Regions from separate parts of the Rhizobium sp. BR 317 genome, predicted to be linked through region 1. Evidence: predicted binding sites of a transcription regulator. Region 1 holds the regulator's gene; the other holds the start of a gene.
The links. Region 1 encodes LexA, which represses DNA repair genes until DNA is damaged. Its sites were predicted from a motif close to TGTTCNNNNTGTGTTCNG; they were not measured.
Positions count from the first base shown of each region.

Region 2: QD357_RS04245 (ribonuclease T2 family protein) is a predicted target of LexA. The motif match lies at 2,163-2,180, and genes of this name have one in related genera.

Region 1 is NZ_JARWLB010000001.1:276,476-280,674, reverse strand. It holds gene QD357_RS01330 (ComEC/Rec2 family competence protein) at 1-1,272, shown strand, start outside; gene lexA (transcriptional repressor LexA) at 1,253-1,975, opposite strand; gene QD357_RS01320 (DUF2721 domain-containing protein) at 2,366-2,917, opposite strand; gene QD357_RS01315 (mechanosensitive ion channel family protein) at 2,963-4,199, opposite strand, start outside.
Region 2 is NZ_JARWLB010000002.1:343,337-347,535, forward strand. It holds gene ettA (energy-dependent translational throttle protein EttA) at 1-1,271, opposite strand, end outside; gene QD357_RS04245 (ribonuclease T2 family protein) at 1,398-2,147, opposite strand; gene QD357_RS04250 (alpha/beta fold hydrolase) at 2,316-3,248, shown strand; partial or broken gene QD357_RS04255 (EamA/RhaT family transporter) at 3,268-3,415, shown strand; gene QD357_RS04260 (CaiB/BaiF CoA transferase family protein) at 3,518-4,199, shown strand, end outside.

The sequences.
Region 1 (4,199 bases):
GCCGTGCTCTTCGACCGGCCATCCCTCAGCCTCCGAAACGTAGCACTGTCGGCGATCGTCATCCTCATTCTGTCACCGTCACAGGCGCTCGGACCAAGTTTCCAGATGTCCTACGCGGCGACCTTGGCATTGGTGTCCGGTTATTCGCTCTGGACGAGGCGACCGCATCGGGAAAGCGTTCTCTCCCGGTTCCGGCTCCTGCGTCCGCTGCTCTTCGTCTCGCGCTTCTTCGGAGGCATATTGTCGACCTCCTTTATCGGCGGCGCGTCGACCGCGATCTTCTCGATAGAGCATTTTCACCGCTTGGCGACATATGGTCTTGTCGCCAATCTGGCGGCCATGCCGGTCGTCTCCTTTGTCGTCATGCCTTTTGGTATGGCGGCTACAATGCTGATGCCGTTTGGCGTCGATGCTCCTTTCTGGCAGATCACCGGCGCGGGACTCGATGCCGTCATCGTCGTTGCCAAAACGGTCGCCGCCTGGGGCGGCAATATTCCCTTTGGCCGACTACCGGTCTGGCTATTTCCCACGGTCATAGTCGGCTTCTTGCTGATGACCCTGCTCAAAACATGGCTGCGGCATGCGGGTGCGCTTTTGATCATTGGCTCGGTCGCAGTCGTGGCCCTCAGCCCCGGTGTTCCGAAACCCGATCTGATGATCTCCGAGGACGGTACGCTGGTCGCTTTGCTGCGAAACGGTGCGTTGACGACCAACCGTGAGAAACCGCCCGATTTCATCTTCGAGCAGTGGCAAAGAGCCCTGGCGATCACCGAGCAGCAACCGCCTGCGATGCTTCCGCCCGACAGCCAGCTCCCTAAAATCAGCAAATCGGACAAGCATCGCCGCTTGAGTTCCGACGAACAGACCGCCGTTCGAAAGGCGATGGATGCGGCACTGGACAATGCCGGGCAGGGCGGTTTCGCCTGCCAGAAAGGGGCTTGGTGCGTGGCAATGCTGGAGAATGGCGACATGCTTGTCACCATTGAAGACGCTGCTTATCTCGCTCCGGCCTGCGATACCGCCAATATCGTCGTCACACCCATACGGCTGCGGCTTGATCGCTGCCGCTCCGGCGCTATGCTTTTTACGGGCGTAACACTTCGCCGGACTGGGTCCATCGAAATGAACCTCGGCGCCGAGAAACCGGTAATAACGGCGGCGTTTGAAAATCTAACGCGGCCATGGAGCCTTCATCGCGCCTATGACTGGCGAACCGGTACTTTCGGAGCGCCGATCGCACCGGTGTCACCCGTCAGTGATAGCGGCGAATGAGGCCGACGAGCTTGCCTTGCACTTTCACACGATCCGGCCCGAAAATACGGGTCTCGTAAGCCGGGTTAGCGGCCTCAAGCGCGATCGAAGCTCCCTTGCGGCGGAAGCGCTTCAATGTCGCCTCTTCATCATCGACGAGAGCGACGACGATGTCGCCGGGATTGGCGGTCGTGGCGTTGCGGATAATGACGGTATCGCCATCAAAGATGCCGGCATCGATCATCGAGTCGCCCTTGACCTCCAGCGCATAGTGCTCGCCGGAGCCGAGCATGTCGGCGGGAACGGTGATGTCATGGGTATTGTTCTGGATGGCCGAGATCGGAACGCCGGCGGCGATGCGGCCCATGACGGGGACCGAGACCGAACTGTTGTTTTCCTCACTTACCGGCTTGGCGGGAGCGGGTGGCGGCACAAGTTGCGGTTTGCCAAGGCTACCCTCGATGACGCTTGGCGAAAAGCCGCGGCGTGGCTGCAGGCTCGGGCTATAGGCCTCCGGCAGCTTGATGACTTCCAGCGCCCGGGCCCGGTTCGGCAGACGGCGGATGAAACCGCGCTCTTCCAAAGCCGTGATGAGACGGTGAATGCCAGATTTTGACGCGAGGTCCAGCGCATCTTTCATCTCGTCGAAAGATGGCGGAACGCCGGACTCCTTCATGCGTTCGTGAATGAAGAGAAGCAGTTCCTGCTGCTTGCGCGTCAACATCGTTTTGAACCTCGGGACTGAGAAGGTGTCGTGAAACAAATCCAGAACGGACACTATATGTTCCATATGTGTTCCGCAAGTCCTTAAATTTTGGTGAATATTTTGTAAGTGTCTCAAATAAATGGGAACAGAACGGGTCCTGGGCTGACGGATTTTCTCGACGCATACAGACTAAGGTACTGATATGTATATGGAATACGATTAAATGTGATTTCTGCGATCAGGAGCGGTCCATCTCAAAAGCGATAAAAAGCCACGTTGTTTGCTCAATAGTCTCTTTGGAGAGCGATGCTCTCCGAACGAAGGAGAACAAACTGTAGATCGAACAGGAAGGATCGAATTTTCGCGGGGCTGGGATCGGCGACGATTCTAGTAATATTGGATGGAAATTCAATAGGTTGGGCTCTTACTCGAACTCCTGTGCGTATGCTCGAGCAGGGTGCGGTCGTTGGCGATCTGCTTTAGCATACTGCGACCGGCCAGAATCATCTCGAAGAGAAAGGCCACGAAAGCGCCCATGAGCGCGATGACGGCAAGGCCGAAGAACCACAGCAGTAGCTGCTCGCGAAATTGCTGGCGAATCGCTCCGCCCATGAGGCCGAGCGTTGCAAGGCATGTGCACATGCCCGATGCCGTGCCGAGCAGGACGGCAACCTCAAGCGCCAATGTCCGCCGCCGCAGATAGTAGAGCTGCAGCAGCCGCGTTTCATCCGGGTCCTCCGAAGTCACCCGTTCGAAAAGGCTGTTGACCCGGTCCGAGACGCGGGCGAGCCTAGCCGAGAAAACATTGAGGCACCCGGCGGTGCCGGCCAGGCCAGCAGAAAGACCGGCGTCAGCGCTATTTGAATAACGTGCGCGGCAGCAGACGTTAGCTGGTCGTTCAGCACGCTCGATCTCCTTTCCGACGTCATCCGCATCAGGTTCGGGGTGTTGCTTCGGCAAGGAAGGACGTCAGCGTGAGGCCGTGGCTGATCTCACGCGAATGTTTTACGTCGGTGGCGCCGGCGATTGTGCCAACTGTTCAGCGGTTCTCTTTTTGTGCATTGTCAGAGCGGCGGCTGCGGTGTCGGATTTCTCCTCGCCGCCCACCTGGACGGTTGGCTGAGCGAATTCGATACCGTTTTCCATGAAGGCGTCGCGGATCATGGTGTAGGCGCGCCGCCGGATATAGGTTTGCCGACCGGGAAGGACGGTGAAGGCAAAGCTCAGTTCGATACCGAAGTCGCCGATCTGCTCGACGCCCTTCATTTTCAGGGTCTCGAGGATTTGCGGGCCGATTTCCGGATCTTCCTTCAATTGCTCTCCGATTTGCTTGGCGATCTTCTTCGCCTTGGCGACATCGGTGTTGAACGGAACCCGCAGCATGAATTTATCGATCGCCCAGTCACGGCTCATGTTCTGAACGGCGCCAAGTTCGCCGAAGGGAACCGTGAACACCGGACCGCGATGATGTCGAAGCCTGACGGAACGCAGGCTGAAGGATTCCACAGTTCCCTTGTAGCTGCCGCTCTGAATGTATTCGCCAACGCGGAAGGCATCGTCCATGAGGTAGAAAATGCCGCTGACGATATCCTTGACGAGCGTTTGCGAGCCGAAGCCTATCGCCACGCCGAATATGCCGGCTCCCGCAATCAGCGGCCCGATCTGCACGCCCATTTCCGACAATACCGTGAGGACGGCGGCCGCGATGACGATGGCTGCAAGCGCGTTGCGGAAGATCGGCAGCAGGGTGCGAAGGCGGCCCGCGCGCGCGGCTTCCGCCGACGGCGAGGATGCGTCGCTATCGGCAACGCTCAATCTCTCGTCAATGAATGCTTTCGACAACTGCCAGCAGAGATCGGCCAAAATCAGGATGACGACGCTCTTCAGTGCGCCGCGAACGGCTGCGTCGATTGCCGGATTTTCTCGTGCGAGGATGTTGGGATCATAGTGCCAGATGACTGTGATCCAGCCGACCGCGGCTGCGATGACGAGTGCCCGCGCACCACGGACTGCCAACACCATGCGCGCACTGTTCTTGTTGTCGCTCGGCCACCGTCCTTTTGCGAATGCCTCTGCCGTTCGTCCGACGGCGGACAGCAATCCCGGAAGAATAACGGCATAGACCCCAAGCCAGAAAAGACCGAGGAAGTTTGTCACCCAAAGAAGCCAGAGGCCGATCGCGTAGACTGAATAGAGGGTATTCACAAGCGCTAGCTGCCTGGAGGCTGTCGCATCGCCCGGC
Region 2 (4,199 bases), on a different contig from region 1:
GCGCCGCAATAGGCGCGCGAGTTCATGTCGAACTTGCCGAGCTTGATGATTTCGGCGCCGCCGGAGATTTCCTCCCATACGGTCTTGTTGCCGTCAAGCGCGTCGCGGCTCTGGTCGACATAGCTGAGATGCACCGTCTCGCCGATGCGGATCGAGCCGGAATCCGGCTTTTCCCGCCCGGTGATCATCTTGAACAGGGTGGTCTTGCCGGCGCCGTTCGGGCCGATGATGCCGACGATGCCGCCCGGCGGCAGCTTGATCGACAGATCGTTGACCAGCGTGCGGCCTTCGAAGCCCTTGGTGATGCCCTCCATCTCGATCACCACCTGGCCAAGACGCTCGCTGACCGGAATGATGATCTGCGCATCACCGGGACGCTGATTTTCAGCAGCATCGACCAGTTGTTCGTAAGCGTTGATACGCGCCTTGGACTTGGCCTGACGGGCCTTGGGGCTGGAGGCAATCCATTCCTGTTCGCGGCTGATCGCCTTCTGGCGGCCGGCTTCTTCGCGGGCTTCCTGCAGCATGCGCTTGGCCTTGGCCTGCAGATAGGCGGAGTAGTTGCCTTCGTAAGGAATGCCACGGCCGCGGTCGAGTTCGAGAATCCAGCCGGTAACATTGTCGAGGAAGTAGCGGTCGTGGGTGATCATCATCACGGCACCCGGATAGTCGCGCAGGTGCTTTTCCAGCCAGGCGATGGTCTCGGCGTCGAGATGGTTGGTCGGTTCGTCGAGCAGCAGCAGGTCCGGCTGCGAGAGAAGCAGGCGGCAAAGCGCGATACGGCGGCGCTCACCGCCGGAAAGGCTGGTGACTTCGGCATCGCGCGGCGGGCAGCACAATGCTTCCATCGCCATCTCGACCTGGCTTTCCAGATCCCAGAGATTCTGGCTGTCGATGATGTCCTGGAGCCTGGCGCCCTCGTCCGCCGTCTCGTCGGAATAGTTCATCATCAATTCGTTGTAGCGATTGAGGATTTCGGTTTTCTTGGCAACGCCTTCCATGACGTTTTCGAACACCGTCTTGTTGGGATCGAGCTGAGGCTCCTGCGCCAGGTAGCCGATGGTGGCGCCTTCGGCCAACCAGGCTTCGCCGGTATATTCCTTGTCGAGGCCGGCCATGATGCGCAGCACGGTCGACTTACCGGCACCGTTCGGGCCGAGAATACCGATCTTGGCGTCGGGATAAAAAGAGAGATGAATATTTTCGAGAATCTTCTTGGCGCCATAGGCCTTATTCAGACCGGCCATATGATAGATGAACTGACGTGCCATAGCTTGGGTTACTCCACGGGCGGATAACATTGCGAATTGTGCCGCTATGTAGGCGAAACCCCGCCCTCGGGCAACGGCGAAACCTTGTCCGAGGGCATTTATCCGCGTCGAGCCACTTGCTGGATGTCAGAAACCTGCCGCGTCCACCACGCCTTGATCGCAGCCGAACGATGTTCTGCCGGCGCTCTGGATCAGTTGCTCAAGCCGCGGCTCGCCGTCTGGCGATGGCTGGATGGCGTCTTCCGAGAGGCCGATCGTCAGTTCCGAGATCACGCGCACCTTGCCGACCTGGCGGCAGCTCATCTTCACACGATCGCTGGCACCCGCGCCAAAGCTCTTGTCGAAAGCCGCCTTGATGGCGTCTGCACTGAGCGTCTTGCCGATATTCTGCGCGAAAAGATCGCGCACGGCGGAAGCATTGAGTTCGTTGATTAGGCCCACCGCAGTCCCGAAATAATCATCGGCGCTGAGCTTGGTGCAACTGCCGTGCTTGATCCACTCATGCCGCTCCAGACCGGATTGCGTGCCGGGCATGACTTTATCCAGCGATGCCTTGGTTTCTGCCGAAAGTTGAACAGCCGGCAGGTCTTTCCAATCGCTGCTGCGATCGGACTGCTTCAGATCATCGGAAACATCGCAATATTCCTGCCGCATCGGCCAGAGACCGTGGAGCGAAAAGTTCTTGGCGTCGAAATTATTCGATGATTGATTTCGGCATTCTGCCTTCTTTTGGTTCGTCGCACAGAACGCAGGTTCCCAACTTGCCGCCAGAATAAATCGCGTCCGCCCATGGCTATTTTCCTCGGCCACGGCACTCGTCGCCATCACCACCGCCGTCAGAACAGCAACTGCAAACCCTTGAAGCCAAGGCCTCATTTCATACCTCCAAAACAGAACAATATGAGAACAAATAAGCAGTTTGATCGGCGGCACGCAACCCTGAATCGCAAAGCCACGAAGATTTATTTCTGTGAGCTTCACTCGCCGCGCATTGCAATCGTGGTAGCTATGACCTTTCGTCCGCATGGGGAGGAAACGCGCATCATGTTTGCCGAAAAGAGGCGTCTGAATAGTCCGACGAGTGCGACGCTCGCCTATCATCATGTGCCGGCCGAGGGCAGCGCGCGTGGCGTGCTTCTCATCAGCCACGGCCTTGCCGAACATTCCCGTCGCTATGAACGCTTCGCTGGAGCAATGGCGGCGCACCGCTTTCACGTCTACGCTCACGATCATCGCGGACACGGCGAGACAACGGCTGCCGACGCGCCACTCGGCCGCTTCGCAAGGCGCAACGGCGTCGATGCAGTCATTGCCGATGTGCTGGCGATGCGCGAGCTTGCCGCCGCCGCCCATCCCGGCCTGCCAGTCATCCTCTTCGGCCACTCCATGGGTGGGTTGATCAGCCTCAACGCGGCGGTGACGCATCCCGATAAATTCGACGCCGTCACCGTTTGGAACTCGAATTTCAATGCCGGGCTTGCCGGGCGCGCGGCCCAGGTCATCCTGAAGGCGGAACGCATGCTAAAAGGTTCCGATGTCCCTAGTGGACTGTTGCCGAAGTTGACCTTCGGCGCCTGGGGCCAATCTGTCGCCAATCGCCGTACCGAATTCGACTGGCTGTCACGTATTCCGGAAGAGGTGGATAAGTACATTGCCGACCCGCTCTGCGGCTTCGATGCCTCGGTCTCGCTATGGCTGGATATTTTCGAACTGACCTTCCGTGCACCGCAAAAGGACCACCTCGATCGGCTTCGGCGCGACATGCCGATCCATCTCATCGGCGGCGGGCATGACCCCGCGACGAACAATGGAAAGGCGATTTCATGGCTGTCAAACCATTTGAAAAGAGCCGGATTCTCGCATATCACCACGACTATCTATCAGGACATGCGGCATGAGACTCTGAACGAAATCGGCGCAGCCGCCGCCATTTCGGATTTTGCGAACTGGTGTCAACAGGTGACCGCAAAAGCCTGATTCCCATAGGAATGTTCGAATGAGTGCCACCGACAGTTCCCCTGCCCCGTTTGCATCAATCGGAGCTGACATTCGGCCTGTTGATGATGTTCCTGTCGGTCGTCCTGTCACCGATCATCGACATCTTCTCGAAGCTTGCCGCAATCACCATTCCGCCAGCGGAGGTCCCGCCGCTTTTATATTCTCTGGCGCGAGCGCGCTTTGATTCCAAGCCCGTATCCGATACATCTGAGAGCACTTTCGCGCTCTAGCCGCCTATCTGGACCGACATGACCGATCATAGGACCAAGAAACCGCCCCTTTCCGGCATTCGCGTCATCGAGCTGGCCCGCGTTCTCGCCGGCCCCTGGGCGGGGCAGATGCTGGCCGATCTCGGCGCCGACGTCATCAAGGTCGAGAACCCGGAGGGAGGCGACGATACGCGCCAATGGGGTCCGCCTTTCGTCGAGGGCAAGGATGGGGAAAACCTTTCGGCCGCCTATTATCACTCCGCCAACCGCGGCAAACGGTCTGTTGTCGCCGATCTCAAGACGGAAGAGGGCCAGGCCCTTGTTCGGCGGCTGGTCATGACCGCCGATGTGCTGATCGAGAATTTCAAGCTGGGCGGCCTGGTCAAATATGGGCTCGACTACGAGAGCCTGAGGAAGATCAATCCCAAACTGGTTTATTGTTCGATCACCGGCTTCGGCCAGACCGGTCCCTATGCCGGCCTCGCAGGTTATGACTATATCGTCCAGGGGATGTCTGGCTTCATGTCGATCACCGGCGAGCCGGATGGCCAGCCGATGAAAGCAGGGGTCGCGATCGCGGATATCTTCACCGGCATCTACGCCGTCTCTGCGATAGAAGCGGCCCTGATCCACGCGCTGAAGACCGGCGAAGGCCAGCTTGTCGATATGGCGTTGCTCGACGTGCAATCCGCCGTGCTCGCCAATCAAAACATGAACTATC